3 regions of the Anoxybacillus sp. P3H1B genome follow, and region 3 is predicted to be linked to each of the others. Evidence: a T-box and tRNA genes for the amino acid it is inferred to sense, from the RefSeq annotation. Region 3 holds a T-box; the other regions hold tRNA genes.

Region 1 (5,570 bases), 580 kb from region 3:
ATACGATACCATGGGATAGTTTAAGTGATGAAAATCGGCTAGAGTATACCCTTAAAAACTTGGCTGTTATTCATGGACAGCAGGTTTATCATGAGTTCGAAACAGGAATTAGCCATAGTTGGGTTCGTTATCCGTATTCTGGAGGGGCGTTTACGATGTTTAAGCCCGAGCAAGTCACTGAGCTTTCGCAATATATCGGTTCTCCCGAAGGAAGAGTCTATTTTGCAGGAGAACACGCTTCAACGGTTCACGGGTGGATCCAAGGGGCGATTGAGTCGGGAATTTGTACAGCATACGAAGTCCATAAAGTGCCAAAATCCTACCTTGAAGCGCAAACCACGCTAAAATAATCAAGGGGCCATATAGAAGCAACCAATGATCCAACGCGCAAACTGCAGCTTCAATAAAAATACGGCTTCCCTTCAAATCGCTCAATATGTTACGATTTCAGAACTCAGAGCTATCTAAAGCAACAACTACAAAAGACCAATCGAACTAACCTGAAGCAAAAGAGCTGCTTTTGCTCATTAAAAAAGGGGTTCCTTTTATAGGAAACCCCTTTTTTCAGCGTCCCAGGAGAGACTCGAACTCCCGACCGACGGCTTAGAAGGCCGCTGCTCTATCCTGCTGAGCTACTGGGACATCATCCTAAGCTTCTGTCACAAGCAATTTTCTATGCCTCTTTCATTTGTTCGAAAAACAGAGCAATGAGACGGTTCGTCGATCCATTGGACCGCCACAAGCGGGTGACGGGACTCGAACCCACGACATCAGCAACTCGTCACATATTCAATGACGTATCGCTCGTGGCTGAAGTTTTGCCACTAAACTGCACTCGCAACAAAGGCGGCACCCGGATTCGAACCGGGGGTAAAGGTTTTGCAGACCTCTGCCTTACCACTTGGCTATGCCGCCATCAAAGCGGAAGACGGGACTCGAACCCGCGACCCCCACCTTGGCAAGGTGGTGTTCTACCACTGAACTACTTCCGCATTTGGCTGGGGTAGCTGGATTCGAACCAACGCATCACGGAGTCAAAGTCCGTTGCCTTACCGCTTGGCTATACCCCAATCCTCTTCATATTCAAAAGGGGCGACTAGTGGGAATCGAACCCACGAATGCCAGAGCCACAATCTGGTGCGTTAACCACTTCGCCATAGCCGCCATGCTGTAAAATGGCAGGGGCAGTAGGAATCGAACCCACACCGGAGGTTTTGGAGACCTCTGTTCTACCATTAAACTATGCCCCTAACTGGTGGAGGGGGACGGATTCGAACCGCCGAACCCACAGGGAGCGGATTTACAGTCCGCCGCGTTTGGCCACTTCGCTACCCCTCCAGCTATAAAAAATGGCTCGAGACGGAATCGAACCGCCGACACAAGGATTTTCAGTCCTTTGCTCTACCGACTGAGCTATCGAGCCATGATACGATGTATATTGGTCCTATGTTTATATCGCCTTTCTCTTTCCATTCGCATCCGTACATTAAAACATGGTGCAGAACAGCTATTTTGTCAATATGACATAGGCGACGGGTCATTGATCAAACATTCCAGATAAGTTGACCATAAATCCCCTTTACTTTCCTATACAACAAAGCGAATTCACCGAAAACAGTTAAACATATGTATGTCTTTAAAATTATTGCAATAAAACTTCTATGATTCCGCTATCACTTATATGTATGACATCTAATCATGCGATATGTATAGGACGGAGGAGGAGGGATTCGAACCCCCGCGGGCTGTGACACCCCTATCGGTTTTCGAAACCGACCCCTTCAGCCAGACTTGGGTACTCCTCCATTCGATGGAGCCTATCGGGATCGAACCGATGACCTCCTGCGTGCAAAGCAGGCGCTCTCCCAGCTGAGCTAAGGCCCCAAAAATGAAACTGGTCGGGAAGACAGGATTTGAACCTGCGACCTCATGGACCCGAACCATGTGCTCTACCAAGCTGAGCTACTTCCCGCTCTAAAGCAACCGTTCACATATGAGCACTGATTACAAAGATCCTTTTGAAGCGGAAGACGGGACTCGAACCCGCGACCCCCACCTTGGCAAGGTGGTGTTCTACCACTGAACTACTTCCGCATGCTTAAAAACGTAAGCAAGTATTATTATAATAAAACAAGTGAGATTGTCAATATGATTTTTTTCAAGCCGTCACTATCTATATTTAAATAGCGACGATTTTTATTTTATATCGATACAAATAATTTGTCAATATATTTTTTAAGGAAAAACGGCCAAAAACAACCGTCACTAGCCTTTGCCTAAATTAACGCCTTAGAGCCATTCACATTCGGAATAATCTGTTTTTATGATTTTATCATACAATCGTTGTATAATGAATTTTGTACTTTTGCGCAACAAAGGGGGATCTCTATGGCTGCATTTATGCATTTGTTTGAAGCTTATCGATCACTTTGGTCCAATCGCTCGCTCAACAAAGAGGAAGAGCTGACAGAGGAAAGATGTAAGGCGCTCATTCATGAAGCGATTGAAAAAGAGCTGAGAGATGAAATGACTCATCCACGCGTTCGTCAAGCTCCAGAGGTGAAATTTCATTATGCTGTTAAACGCATTATGGCTTCGCCGTTAGCCAATGAAACAAAATTGGCGCTTATTGAACTCCATTTAGACGTGATGGAATACGTTCAGCGATAGCCTTGGACACCCTATCGCCTCCCTCTTTCCTTTGTTTGGGGAGGCTATTTTAAATACACTTTTTCAAATTCTTCCTTTACTAACGGTTTTCCCAGAACATATCCTTGAATTTCATCACAATGAAGAGAACGAAGAATTTGCAGCTGTTGAAATGTTTCCACGCCTTCAGCAATCACGCGCAGCTTCAAATTTTTCGCTAAACCGATAACGGAAGCGACAATCGCTTGATCTTCCTCCGTTTGCGCAATTCCATCAATAAATACTTTGGCGATCTTTAAACGATGAATCGGAAATTTACGCAAATAGCTAAGAGAGCTATAACCTGTTCCAAAATCATCAATGGAAATATGAACTCCTAACGCTTTCAGCTGTTTAAGCTTTTGAATCGTGTGTTGCTCATTAAAAATGGCCACTCCTTCTGTGATTTCCAGATCCACGCTGTCTGCTGTCAAATTTGTTTTCTTCAAAATGGCCGTAATCTGTTCAACCAGCTTTTCCTGTAAAAACTGCTTAGGCGAGATATTGACACTGATTCTGAGCGCTCGTCCTGTCTGCTCATTCCATTGCTTCACTTGCCGGCACGCTTCTTCCATCACCCACTCGCCAATGGCGATAATCTGCCCTGTTTCTTCTGCAACAGGAATAAACATATGCGGAGGAATCAAGCCCGTTTGCGGATGATGCCAACGAATCAGCGCCTCCATGCCTATCATTTGACCTGTAGCGATATCAAATTGTGGTTGATAAAAAAGAGTAAATTCCCTCTGTTCAATTGCCTGATAGATCGCTGTTTCAATTATTGTTTTTTGCATGATTCCTTGATCCATCTTGCCATTAAAAAATTGATATTGGTTCTTTCCTTGTTCTTTAGCGCGAGATAACGCAATATCTGCCTTTTTCATCAGAGATTCTCCTGTTTCTCCATCATATGGAAAAACAGCGATTCCCATGCTCATAGAAACACGCATTTCCAGATCGTTAACCGGCAAAGGCTGTTTAGAAACAGATAAAATCGATTCAACGATCGAACGAAGGTGTTGGAGCTTATACACCGGCGAAACAATTAAGGCGAATTCATCGCCTCCCTGTCGCCCGATGACATCTGTTGGTCGAAGTGACTGCTTTAACCATTCTGTCATTTTCACCATAAGAGCATCCCCCGCTCGATGGCCAAAATAATGATTTACCTGCTTAAAACGATCTAAATCAATGAATATAACAGCGAGCAAATGATGCTGTTGCTTCGCTTCCTGGAGCGCCTGCTCAAGCGCCGCAATAAACGCACTTCGATTGAGCAGACGTGTTAAACAATCATGCCTCGCCAAATAAAGCAATTCCTCGGTCTTTCTTTCTGATTCCGTTGTCTGATTGACCAGCTTTTGCTCCAATCCTCTATTTAAAAGCTGCATGCTCCTAAATAATCGCGTACTCTCATACAAAGCAACAGCCTGCCGCATTATAACAAAGACGCCAATAGCCATAAAAATCACAGCAATCTCTCTAGCCTCACGCGCTTCTTCATGCAAAATGAAGAAAAAAATCGAAGGAATGAACGCCATATATAAGAACAAAACTTTAAATGACAAGAGACTTTTTTGATTTTTTAAGCACAGAAAGATCTCCCTATCAGCAAATACAGCTGACAGCCCCATCATCAATAAACCGGCAAAAATAAGAAAATCCAAAGAATGGCTTGGAGAGGAATAATCGAATAACAGCGTCCTTGCTCGATCCGTCCCATCCGCTGCTATCAAAAGGATAGCCCCTGCTATATGCCAGGCCAAAACAGGTTTTGCCGCTGAACTAGAAGAAAAAAATAAAATGCCTAATACATATGCAGTCGCTAATTCTAACAGAAAAATACTAGAGAAAATAAAAAGGTCGGAAACGGATAAATACGAAAGAGAGAACAACCGATTCAAACCAATCGAGCCTACTAACGCCCCAACGGAAACGATAATCAACACATCCAGCAGTTGCTGAAATAAATGGACTCTAGTTTCTTTCGCAGTTGCCAAATATAGAAGCGCGATAAAATACAAAATCATAGAAATTTCATCCAATCCATTAGTTTGCCATAAAAACCATTCCGTCTGTTTAACGGCCGTTTCATACAACAAGATGCTTTCACGAATCCAATAAGTCGACAGACTGATCAACAGCAGCAACCAAAACAGCCGCTGTTTCGGCCGCAAACGCCGATATGCTAGCCATATCCATACCAAAACGACAGATGTGCCACATATAGCAACCAAGATATGAACAATGGGATGGCGAATGAAAAAAAGACAGCAATAGTATAGAGCAAGATAGATCAAGCTAAAGGACACCCATCTCCATTTATTTTCCATCTATTTCATCCTCCTTTCTTTTCTATCATATGTCGCTTCTAGAAAAGCAGCTGGATGAATGATCACATCGCATAAAAAATAAGCAGAGAAAAATACTATATGTCGACATGAAGAAAAAAGGAGGAATTACTAATGCCGTTAGTGCCTTATGATCCATTTCGGCATTTAGAAACGATGCGGCGCGATTTCAATCGTTTATTTGCTCGTGATTTTTCATCATTATTCCCCGATAGCGAAGCGATGATGCCGCGCGTTGATATGCATGAAACCGATAAGGAGTATATGATTTCCTGCGATCTTCCGGGGCTCGAACGCAAGGAAGATGTTCATATCAATGTTCATCAGCAAACTCTTCACATCAGCGGAACCATTCAACGAGACGAATCCGTCAAGGAAGAACAAATGCATCGGCGCGAGCGTTTTTTCGGCCGCTTTCATCGTTCTATTCCGCTTCCTTCTGACGCAGATGCTGAACAAATTCGGGCAACCTATAAAAACGGCGTCCTCAATATCCATGTTCCGAAAACAAATAATCAGCAACGAAAATCG
Region 2 (5,570 bases), on a different contig from region 3:
TACTCCATCCAAAATAATGCATTCGAGATGAGAAAGCTTCGAACCTCAGGCTTCCCTAGATCAAAATTGGCTGTTCCCCACACCGGATTCTCACGATCCTGTATATTGACATATTCATATGTTGGGGCTCCATCAAACATGTATAGGCCATGTGCATCTTTACAAAAATGACCAGGGACCCAGTCTAAAATCACTCCTATTCCAGCTTGATGGCACTGATCAATAAAAAACATGAAATCATGTGGAGTTCCATAGCGGCTTGTAGCGGAATAATATCCTGTTCCTTGATATCCCCATGAGCGATCGAGCGGATGCTCAATTAAGGGAAGCAGTTCAATGTGAGTAAACCCATTTTGCACTACATAAGGGATTAGTTCTTCTGCTAGCTCTTGATAGGAGTAAAAGCTTCTATCTTCCTTCTTTTTCCATGAACCTAAATGAACTTCATAAATGAATAACGGTTGATCGTAAGCTGGTTTGCGGCGTTTCTTTCGCTGCCACGCTTTATCATTCCAATGATATCCATCTAATGAATATACAATAGAGGCCGTACGAGGACGAAGTTCGGAATAAAATGCATATGGATCCGCTTTAAGGAGTACTTGCTCATTTTCCGTAAAAATTTCATATTTATATAAGTGTCCCTCTAAATTTTCAGGGATAAATATGGTCCATACGCCTTGATCGTTTATTTTGGTAAGTGGGTGATCTTTCCCGTTCCAGTTGTTAAAGCTCCCTACAAGTCGCACAGCACGCGCATGAGGAGCCCATACACTAAATCTTGTTCCAACCACCCCTTCATTTCTTACGATATGAGCGCCAAACATTTTATAGCTTTTATATAAGCTTCCTTCATGAAACAAATGAACCTCAAAATCTGTGGGATTTGTTGCTATCAACGAGCATCTCATCCTTTCACTATAATTTTTTTATTTTGCCAATATTTCATTACGATCCTAATTGCTCCATGTTAAATGAAAGATGAAGCAGTTTGTTTTTTCTTCTGAACCAACATCTTCTTTTTTCCATTGTCCAACGCCATACACTGCTTCACTTATTGGCTTATCCATTAGTATTTATTTAATTAGATTCGACATTGATTTATAAATTCCTTGATAAAATGTGTTTATATTTTATGACAATTCTCACCAGGAAATTTCATACAAAAAGAGGATGAAGGGATTCTCTTTTTCCCCTGCTTTTGCTTGTTCAATCATTGGATGTCCAAACAATATTATTTTTCAGGCTAAACCATTAGATTCGCGAACAATTTGTTGCTTTGCCACGCGTTTATGTGATGAAAGATAGGCTACAAACCTCTGTGCACACATTCGTCATATTCTTTTCTAGAGTCGCTTTGCTCAATCTTCAAGCTATATTTATTATGATTGACTGATAAACATTCCCTTATCTCGCGCAATTTCCAGCTATATGCCCTTTCTCTTATAGGATGGACACAATAAGGCATTTGCCACTCTCGGAGAACAAGCGGCTATATTATGAACAAAAGATTAAGATAAGAAGCTTTCAAAAATGGTACAAAGCTATGATTTGCAAATTGCTTGTTTACGGCATATAATTTATAATAAATATCTAATGATAATTATTCTAAAAAAGAGGTGTATTATGAGTTACTCTGACTATCATCACCTGCCTCATGTCAAAGAACAAAACAAATCAAAACGAACATTATGGATTACCCTTTCCCTAACGCTGTTTTTTGCCCTTGTTGAAGTCATTGGCGGAGTTTTATCTAATTCGCTTGCACTTCTTTCTGATTCAGCTCATATGGCCTCAGATGTGCTGGCGCTCATTTTGAGTATGGTTGCTCTGTATCTCGCATCGCGGCAGCCCAATAAAACATTTACGTTTGGATATTTGCGATTTGAGATTATTGCTTCCTTTTTAAACGGATTGGCACTTGCAATGATCGCTATTGGCATCTTTATCGAAGGAATTCGACGGTTCATTCATCCTGAGCCTGTTCATTTTCAGCTGATGCTTACAATTGCTACAATTGGGCTGATCGTTAATCTTATCTTAACAATCGTCCTTAGCAGAAGCACAAAAGAAGAGGAAAATTTAAATGTGAAAAGCGCTTTATGGCATTTTATCGGCGATCTTTTGAGTTCAATCGGAGTTATCGCTTCAGCTATTATCATCTATTTCACGGAATTTGCCTTAATAGATCCATTGATTAGTATGATTATAGGAGGAATTATTTTTACAGGAGGAGCAAAAATCATCCGCGAATCGTACTTTATTCTTATGGATTCTGTTCCATCGCAGTTTGATCTTGAGCAAATACGCTCTGACATTAGCGGTATTAAAGGGGTAGAAGATGTACATGACATGCACATTTGGGCGATTTCTTCCGACCATTATTCCTTAACTGCTCACGTATTTATCAATGAACACATTCAGCCATTCTGTGTTATTTTAGCCATTAATGAAATGCTGGAAAGGAAATATAGAATTAAACATTCCACGATTCAAATTGAACATGCTTACTTTCATGATCATGGAGAGTACGGAGAAAAATTTCTTCGCCAAAAAAACAAAGCACCAAAAAAGCCGAGTAGCCCTAACGAATCATTTTGAGTTTAGGGAATATGAACATGAGTAGAAAAATTATGCCGACCTTTCTGTTTTTATGGTCGGCCTTTCTTTGTATTTATTATTTATTTACATTTGACATTTTGTCAAGTTAAAAATTCGGAATAATCAAAAACAGAAATGCACAATATTATATAGATCAAGTTTTTTTATAAATTTTTCTTTCTAAATAATTGGAGGAACGAATATTTTTGAGGCGTATGATGTAACTTATTATGTTAACATAATAGAGTTATACCGTTTTTCCACGGTCGGTGATCGAGCATCATCTCTTCTCCCGTGTGTTTTGAAGATGACACTCGTTTTATCTTTAAATGATTTTATATAAAGTAAAAAACACTATGCTTTAGCACAGTGCTTTTTACTTATGACCCGTACGGGATTCGAACCCGTGTTACCGCCGTGAAAGGGCGGTGTCTTAACCACTTGACCAACGGGCCTTGCATTCAGCAGTGGCGGAGAAGGCGGGATTTGAACCCGCGCGCCGCAAAAACGCGACCTAACGGTTTAGCAAACCGTCCCCTTCAGCCACTTGGGTACTTCTCCAATGGCTCCGCAAGTAGGATTCGAACCTACGACCTACCGGTTAACAGCCGGTTGCTCTACCGCTGAGCTATTGCGGAATAGTGGATAAACACAAAAACTAACGAATCATTATTCATATTTTTCTACTGCCTCTTCCTCTTCAAGACATTCGAAGAAGCACAGTGCGTCGAGGCAACTCGCTGTTTGCTCAGAGAGGAAATGCTCGTCGCTGAGCGATTGCGGAATAGTAGATGAAAACAAAAGCTAACTGACCAATGTTATAGAAGAAATTCACAGAACACCTATAGATGGGCAACACATGTCACCAAACTTTATGCAAAGAAACGCTTTACAAAAAGAAAGATGGGCCTAAGTGGACTTGAACCACCGACCTCACGCTTATCAGGCGTGCGCTCTAACCAGCTGAGCTATAGGCCCGTATACAAGCGGGTGATGGGAATCGAACCCACGACATCAGCTTGGAAGGCTGAGGTTTTACCACTAAACTACACCCGCATAATTATCAAATTTTTTATTACAAATTTCTAGTATCCCGATATACCATGCCTCTTCCTCTACCAGTTCATTCTAAGATGCTTTGTGCGTCGAGGCAACTCGTCGCCTATTCAATGATGTATCGCTCGTGGCTGAGGTTTTACCATTAAACTACATCCGCGCAATTATCAAATCTTTTATCACAAATGTCTTGGGATAATATGTATGGGGCGACTAGTGGGAATCGAACCCACGAATGCCAGAGCCACAATCTGGTGCGTTAACCACTTCGCCATAGCCGCCATTACTTTAATAAATCGATGCCGGCTGCAGGACTTGAACCCGCAACCTACTGATTACAAGTCAGTTGCTCTACCAATTGAGCTAAGCCGGCTTTATCTATAGAACTAACCATAAAAGCACATGTTCTGTGCCTCTTCCTCTTCAAGACATTTCAAGATGTCCAATGCGTCGAGGCAACTCGCAGTCATTTCACCGATGCTCCGCTCGTCTCTACCAATTGAGCTAAGCCGGCATTCATAAGATGCGTTGGATAAAATAAATGGTGGCTCGGGACGGAATCGAACCGCCGACACAAGGATTTTCAGTCCTTTGCTCTACCGACTGAGCTACCGAGCCATACATATTTTATGGCGGTCCCGACGGGACTCGAACCCGCGATCTCCTGCGTGACAGGCAGGCATGTTAACCACTACACTACGGGACCAACCGTTTTATTTGGTTGCGGGGGCAGGATTTGAACCTGCGACCTTCGGGTTATGAGCCCGACGAGCTACCAGGCTGCTCCACCCCGCGATGACAAAATTATATTTTTTTCAATCAATAGTATGTATGGTGGAGGATGACGGGATCGAACCGCCGACCCCTTGCTTGTAAGGCAAGTGCTCTCCCAGCTGAGCTAATCCTCCTAAAAGTGACCCGTACGGGATTCGAACCCGTGTTACCGCCGTGAAAGGGCGGTGTCTTAACCACTTGACCAACGGGCCATTACATGAAATAGTGGCGGAGAGCAAGGGATTCGAACCCTTGAGACGCTGTTAACGTCTACACGATTTCCAATCGTGCTCCTTCGACCACTCGGACAGCTCTCCAAAATGGCTCCGCAAGTAGGATTCGAACCTACGACCTACCGGTTAACAGCCGGTTGCTCTACCGCTGAGCTATTGCGGAATAGTGGATAAACACAAAAACTAACGAATCATTATTCGTATTTTTCTACTGCCTCTTCCTCTTCAAGACATTCGAAGAAGCACAATGCGTCGAGGCAACTCGCTGTTTGCTCAGAGAGGAAATGCTCGTCGCTGAGCGATTGCGGAATATGTTTAATATAAAGCCTAGCAACGTCCTACTCTTGCAGGGGCGTTAGCCCCAACTACCATCGGCGCTGGAGAGCTTAACTTCCGTGTTCGGGATGGGAACGGGTGTGACCTCTCCGCCATCATCACTAGGCTTATTATTTCAAACAGACAAGTATTATTATAATGAGCATTCCGCTCATGTCAAGAATTTTTGAAAACTTTTTTAGTTCTTTCAAAACCAGATAACAGATCATGGAAGAAAGGATAGGCGGTGCTTTTCTTGGTGTCTAGCTCCACTTTTCGTATTGTCTAATTCCAGCTCGCAGCGCCTCGTGGAAAATCATCTCCCTCCATCGACATGCAAGCATGTCTCGTCGGAAGAATATTTTCCTTCCGGCGCTAAGCGCTCGCTTCCACTTTTCGTATTGTCTAGTTCCGCAAGCTGCATCCTACGGTCGTTTCCGCTTCTTCTGTCCCAGTCTCCTGACTTGTCCGTCAGAAGCTTGAACGCCTTATGGATGCAAGCGAGCTTGCTCCCTTTTTCGTATTGGTTAAGTCCTCGATCGATTAGTATCCGTCAGCTGCACGTGTCGCCACGCTTCCACCTCGGACCTA
Region 3 (5,570 bases):
GGCCAAACGAATCGGCGCGGCAGCCTCAAGCGCAAACATAGTCGCCTTCGCCTCATTGGTGAGCGAGTACGTAATCGCTTGGAATAAGCCAGCATCTTCTAAATAACGGCGCACTTTGCGGCGTTTCGCCTGATATGCGGTCAGCTTGCCCGGAGTGGCTTCAGCAACTGGGAGAGTGGCCGGCAAGTTGTCATAGCCGTACAGACGTGCCACTTCTTCAATGATATCTTCTTCAATGGCGATATCGCGGCGCCGTGATGGCACAGTTACCGTAAACGTTTGGTTATCTTCCGTAAAAGCAAATTGCAAGTTCGTCAAAATATGGGCCACTTCTTCTTTCGTAATCGCTGTGCCAAGCACTTGATTAATGCGATCAAGCGTAATTGTGACCGTCACTTCTTTCGGCTGCCATGTATTTGCTTCCACTACGCCACCGACCACTTCACCGCCTGCGTACTCCGCCATTAACGCTGCCGCACGGTCCAGCGCTTCCTTCGTACGCGCTGGATCGATCCCTTTCTCAAAGCGCGTGCTCGCTTCGCTGCGCAAGCCATGGTCTTTTACCGCTTGGCGGATAATCGGACTTGTAAAATAGGCCGATTCAATAAATACCGTCTTCGTATTATTTTGCACTTCGGAATTCGCGCCGCCCATCACTCCGGCTAACGCAACTGGCTCGCTTCCGTTCGTAATAACAAGATGATCGTCGGTTAATGTTCGTTTGACATCGTCTAGCGTTACCATTGTTTCACCCGCTTTCGCGCGGCGGACGACAATCTCTTTGGAGCCAAGGCGGTCATAATCAAAAGCATGAAGCGGTTGGCCGTACTCAAGCAAAATGTAGTTTGTAATATCAACAACGTTATTGTGTGGACGAATGCCGGCCGCCATCAAGCGCGCTTGCATCCAAAGCGGTGATGGGCCAATTTTGACGTTTTTCACAATTCGTCCGGCATAAAGAGGATTATCCTCTTGTGCATCGACGCGCACAGAAATGTAATGGTGAACATCTTCATGATTTTCATGAACCCCCCTCTCAGGCAGCTTCACGCTTCGGCCTAAAATCGCGGCCACTTCATAAGCGACACCGATCATGCTTAAACAATCCGCGCGGTTCGGCGTCAAACCAAGCTCCAACACTTCATCATCCAAATGGAGCAGTTCAAGCGCATCGGCTCCCACCGGAGCATCGCTAGGAAACACAAAAATACCGTCAGCGTACTCTTTTGGCACAAGTTTCGGCTCGATGCCAAGCTCCTGCAATGAGCAAATCATTCCGTTTGATTCTTCACCGCGCAATTTCGCACGTTTAATTTTGAAATTGCCTGGCAATACCGCGCCAACCTTTGCGACTGCTACCTTTTGTCCTTTAGCGACATTCGGAGCGCCGCAAATGATTTGCACCGGTTCTCCCTCACCAACATCGACGAGGCATTTGCTTAATTTATCGGCGTTTGGATGCTGGTCACGCTCCACGACATGGCCGATCACGACGCCTTTCGCCCCTTTGTTTAACACTTCAACACTTTCCACTTCGATTCCGCTTTTCGTGATGCGGTCTGCTAATTCTTTTGCTGTTACTCCTGTTAAATCAACATATTCCTGCAGCCATTTATATGAAACAAACATCCATCAAACCTCCCTTTACACCCGGTTGAATTGTTGCAAGAAACGAACATCGTTTTGATAGAAATGGCGGATGTCGTCAATGCCGTATTTCAGCATCGCGATGCGTTCAGGCCCCATCCCGAACGCAAAGCCGGTATATTTTTTTGAATCAAAACCGGCCATTTCTAATACATTTGGATGTACCATTCCAGCCCCTAAAATTTCAATCCAGCCTGTACCTTTACATACGTTACAGCCATGGCCGCCACAATTAAAGCAAGAGACATCCACTTCCACAGACGGCTCCGTAAACGGGAAAAAGCTTGGACGAAAACGAATGTCGCGATCTTCGCCAAACATCTTGCGGGCAAACTCGCGCAGCGTTCCTTTTAAATCGCTCATGCGGATGTTCTCATCGACAACGAGCCCTTCAATTTGAGTAAACTGATGTGAATGCGTCGCATCGTCGTTGTCCCGTCGGTATACTTTTCCCGGGCAAATGATTTTCACAGGCCCGCGTCCTTGATGCTTCTCCATCGTGCGCGCCTGTACCGGAGATGTATGCGTGCGCAGCAAAATTTCCTCTGTAATATAGAACGAATCTTGCATATCGCGCGCCGGATGACCTTTCGGAAGATTGAGAGCCTCGAAGTTGTAATAGTCTTTTTCGACTTCTGGCCCTTCGGCAATCGTATACCCCATGCCGATAAACAAATCTTCAATTTCTTCAATTACGCGCGTCAAAGGATGATGATTTCCTCGGCGCACTGGGCGCCCTGGAAGCGTTACATCAATCGCTTCAGCTGCTAATTTTTTCTCGACCTCCTGTTGCTCAAGCTCTGCTTGTTTTTCTTCGATTGCTGTTTGGATCGCTTCACGCACCTCATTGACAAGCGCCCCCATCACTGGGCGTTCCTCAGGAGACAATGCTCCCATTCCGCGCAGCACTTCGGTAATCGGTCCTTTTTTGCCGAGATACGCTACGCGCACCTCATTGAGCGCTTTTAAGTCATTCGCCTGCGTAATTTTTTCAAGCGCCTCTTGCTGAAGCTGCTGTAAACGTTCTTTCATGAAAAAACCTCCTCTATGCAAAAATAAAAAACTCGCCCCCTGCATAAGGGACGAGTGAAATCGCGGTACCACCCTTGTTAACAGCGAAAAAGCGCTGTTCACTTCATTGCGATAACGGCCATGGCCGGAACGCCTTTACATTTTGCAATAGCAAAATGGTCCAAGCGTCAACTCCAGAGGTGAATTCACTTGCTTCTACCATAAAAACGCTCCCAGTCTCCGGCGTTTTCTCCCTGGATGGCGAGGGACAAGCTACTCTTCTCTTTCATCGTTATTTTTCTTATTTCATTATTTTTATATTATAGGCAATCCATCCATCTGTTGCAACCACTATCTGCTGAGCGAACAAACATATACGATTACTATCTCATGCTTCGCCATTCCACTATATCAGCTTCTTGCTCCATTGTGTGAGCCGAAAGCCGCTCTACTTGCCGTGCTTGTTCCTCTGACGAACCTCCCCATCTCCCCCTCGTTAAGAAATGGAAGACTTCTCGGTGGATGATGTTAAACTGGAACTCTCTCTTTTTTAACATAGCCACATCTTCTTTTTGCGCAGAGGCGTCTTCTTTGAACCGCTTCACCTCTCCTTGCAAATGAGCAATGCCCCTCTTCATTTGTTCCATTTCGGGCATTTTGTACATCGAGCCGTTCAATAACCGCATGGAACAATGCTTTTCCATATTGAATCGTTTCTTTTAGGATTCATTCAGTAGTGTATCTTTTACGTTTATCCCCGCAAATGGTAAAGCAAAATCCCGGTGGCCACTGCCACGTTCAGTGATTCAGCTTGTCCATGAATAGGAATGTACAAATTTTTCGTCGTCTGCTCAAGCCATTCCTTGCTGACGCCGCTTCCTTCATTGCCGACAAGAAGAGCAAACGCACCGCTAGCGTGTACTTTTCGATAATCATCGCCATTTTCTAAAGATGTCCCGTAAATTGGAATATTTTTTTCCTTTAACGTTTGCATCCATTTGCTAAGGGAACCGCGGATGATCGGCAAATGAAAAAGCGAACCTTGTGTAGCGCGAATGACTTTCGGATTGTACACATCTACACATCCCTCTCCAAGAATCACAGCATCCACGCCGGCCGCATCAGCTGTGCGAATCATCGTCCCCACATTCCCCGGATCTTGCACCGCATCCACAAGAAGCAGCTTAGCTTTGCTCCAATCAAGCGATTCATCGCTTAATTGCCTGCATACGGCCGCAATTCCTTGCGGGGTTTCCGTATCGCTGATCTCCCGCATTACTCCTTCTGTAACAACTGTAATCGGAATATGGCCCACATTCCATTCTGAAGGAATGGCCTTGCTTTCCTCAATGATCAATTGAACAAGCGAAACACCGCTTGCTAAAGCTTCCTCCACTAAATGGAACCCTTCAATCAGAAAAAGTCTTGTCTTGTCTCGTTCTTTTCTTGTCAGCAGCTTCTTCCATTGCTTTACTTGCGGATTTTTTGTCGATTCAATCCGTTTCAATCTCCATTCTCCTTTTCTTTTTTGCCTGTCACTATACATAATAAACGAAAACGACGACAAAAATAAATGTGTAATACATAAAGCGAGGTGAGGAATTTGGATCTAAATTTACGGCATGCAGTCATGCACAATGTAGCCAACAATACAAAAGAACAGCTTGAAGATACGATTATGGATGCGATCCAACGCGGCGAGGAAAAATATTTGCCAGGTCTTGGCGTTTTGTTTGAAGCGATTTGGAATCACTCATCCCCGGAACAAAAAAACGATATGCTAGTGACGCTTGAGCAGGCAGTAAAACAATAAAACAGACTCTCGAAAATGTCCGTCCCGCCGCTTTCCATCAAATGATGCAGCGGGACTGCGTTTTCTTTATGACTGATTTTTAAGTCGATGTCTTTGTTTATGTCGGTTGTTGCATCTGTGAACGAAAAGATGGGAACGCATGAACGATTCCAAAACAACATTCCCATTTTTGTAATAGTCAAAGACGAGCGGGTTCATCCTCTGCCTATTTTGGGACAAATGCTGATAATCCAGTTTATCTATTTCAGATCAATGGTTAATGCCGCATTTTTTGCATGAGGCGTAAATGTTGTTTTTCCCGTTGGTAACCGTTCTTTCTTGCTATCCTTTACGCCCTCTTTTTTATTTTTTAAATACTCGTCAATCGTGCGGTAGTGAGTAGGAGAAACCTCAAACGTATAAGTAACGCCGGAATATAAATGCAACTTAAGGGATTTACTATTTACAATCATCAATTGAACTTGAGGAATATGAGCAATGTCTTTGTTTTGATATCCTTCTGAAACGACATGGACCAAGAATTTAGAATATTGGCCGTCTTGATCTACGATTTTGATAGTGACAGGTATTTTATCAGAAAGTTGATTCTCCGCATCTTTTGGATGAGAACAAGCAACAATGAATATAACAAAGGCCATGATGAATAGCCACGCTTTTTTTATCATCGGCACCTCCCTTAAAATTAAAAAGGTCATAAGGCTTTCTGTTCTTTCACCGCGACAATGCGTATGCGCTTGTAATCCGCCACCCATTCTCCTCTCTTCCATAGATAAGGCTTTAGTGATTCTTTTATTTTTTCATAGAGAAATAGCTTTTCTTCTACATCGATTCCTAGAAAAAAATCGCCGGCAAAACTATCAAGCCAGTGGATAAGGCCTTGTTCGCCATCAGCCAGTGGAGTTGGACGGTCAAAATGGATTGCGTGCAACACGCGAAATCCATACCTTTCAAGCAACGCACTATACTCTCCAATGCTCGGAAAATACCACGGGTTCCTCTTCTCATAAATTCCGGCGTACTGCGCTAGCACCATTTGAATCGCTTGAACAATCGCTGATATATTTCCTTTTCCACCAAATTCAGCCACAAACTTTCCGTT

What was found. A T-box is a leader RNA that pairs with one kind of tRNA and senses whether it is charged. The one in region 3 lies ahead of pheS (phenylalanine--tRNA ligase subunit alpha), so its partner is inferred to be a tRNA-Phe.
Region 1: it encodes a tRNA-Phe, which carries the amino acid that the T-box ahead of pheS (phenylalanine--tRNA ligase subunit alpha) is inferred to sense. The anticodon was not compared.
Region 2: it encodes a tRNA-Phe, which carries the amino acid that the T-box ahead of pheS (phenylalanine--tRNA ligase subunit alpha) is inferred to sense. The anticodon was not compared.

What each region holds. Positions count from the first base shown of each region.
Region 1 is NZ_LPUG01000009.1:7,871-13,440, forward strand. It holds gene AT864_RS00270 (flavin monoamine oxidase family protein) at 1-350, shown strand, start outside; tRNA gene AT864_RS00275 (tRNA-Arg) at 569-642, opposite strand; tRNA gene AT864_RS17805 (tRNA-Arg) at 742-839, opposite strand; tRNA gene AT864_RS00280 (tRNA-Cys) at 845-915, opposite strand; tRNA gene AT864_RS00285 (tRNA-Gly) at 921-992, opposite strand; tRNA gene AT864_RS00290 (tRNA-Gln) at 996-1,070, opposite strand; tRNA gene AT864_RS00295 (tRNA-His) at 1,092-1,164, opposite strand; tRNA gene AT864_RS00300 (tRNA-Trp) at 1,177-1,250, opposite strand; tRNA gene AT864_RS00305 (tRNA-Tyr) at 1,254-1,338, opposite strand; tRNA gene AT864_RS00310 (tRNA-Phe) at 1,351-1,423, opposite strand; tRNA gene AT864_RS00315 (tRNA-Ser) at 1,716-1,805, opposite strand; tRNA gene AT864_RS00320 (tRNA-Ala) at 1,812-1,884, opposite strand; tRNA gene AT864_RS00325 (tRNA-Pro) at 1,896-1,972, opposite strand; tRNA gene AT864_RS00330 (tRNA-Gly) at 2,023-2,094, opposite strand; gene AT864_RS00335 (hypothetical protein) at 2,389-2,670, shown strand; gene AT864_RS00340 (bifunctional diguanylate cyclase/phosphodiesterase) at 2,715-5,021, opposite strand; gene AT864_RS00345 (Hsp20/alpha crystallin family protein) at 5,154-5,570, shown strand, end outside.
Region 2 is NZ_LPUG01000024.1:52-5,621, reverse strand. It holds gene glgB (1,4-alpha-glucan branching enzyme) at 1-911, opposite strand, end outside; gene AT864_RS14180 (cation diffusion facilitator family transporter) at 1,627-2,601, shown strand; tRNA gene AT864_RS14175 (tRNA-Glu) at 2,985-3,056, opposite strand; tRNA gene AT864_RS14170 (tRNA-Ser) at 3,070-3,162, opposite strand; tRNA gene AT864_RS14165 (tRNA-Asn) at 3,165-3,239, opposite strand; tRNA gene AT864_RS14160 (tRNA-Ile) at 3,506-3,579, opposite strand; tRNA gene AT864_RS14155 (tRNA-Gly) at 3,587-3,657, opposite strand; tRNA gene AT864_RS14150 (tRNA-His) at 3,863-3,938, opposite strand; tRNA gene AT864_RS14145 (tRNA-Thr) at 3,958-4,030, opposite strand; tRNA gene AT864_RS14140 (tRNA-Phe) at 4,200-4,275, opposite strand; tRNA gene AT864_RS14135 (tRNA-Asp) at 4,288-4,363, opposite strand; tRNA gene AT864_RS14130 (tRNA-Met) at 4,376-4,452, opposite strand; tRNA gene AT864_RS14125 (tRNA-Val) at 4,490-4,565, opposite strand; tRNA gene AT864_RS14120 (tRNA-Glu) at 4,572-4,643, opposite strand; tRNA gene AT864_RS14115 (tRNA-Ser) at 4,658-4,748, opposite strand; tRNA gene AT864_RS14110 (tRNA-Asn) at 4,753-4,827, opposite strand; rRNA gene rrf (5S ribosomal RNA) at 4,990-5,106, opposite strand; partial or broken rRNA gene AT864_RS14100 (23S ribosomal RNA) at 5,503-5,570, opposite strand, start outside.
Region 3 is NZ_LPUG01000009.1:588,370-593,939, forward strand. It holds gene pheT (phenylalanine--tRNA ligase subunit beta) at 1-1,629, opposite strand, end outside; gene pheS (phenylalanine--tRNA ligase subunit alpha) at 1,645-2,679, opposite strand; T-box leader at 2,723-2,957, opposite strand; gene AT864_RS03195 (hypothetical protein) at 3,042-3,362, opposite strand; gene AT864_RS03200 (RNA methyltransferase) at 3,410-4,165, opposite strand; gene sspI (small acid-soluble spore protein SspI) at 4,262-4,471, shown strand; gene AT864_RS03210 (hypothetical protein) at 4,711-5,223, opposite strand; gene AT864_RS03215 (class I SAM-dependent methyltransferase) at 5,163-5,570, opposite strand, start outside.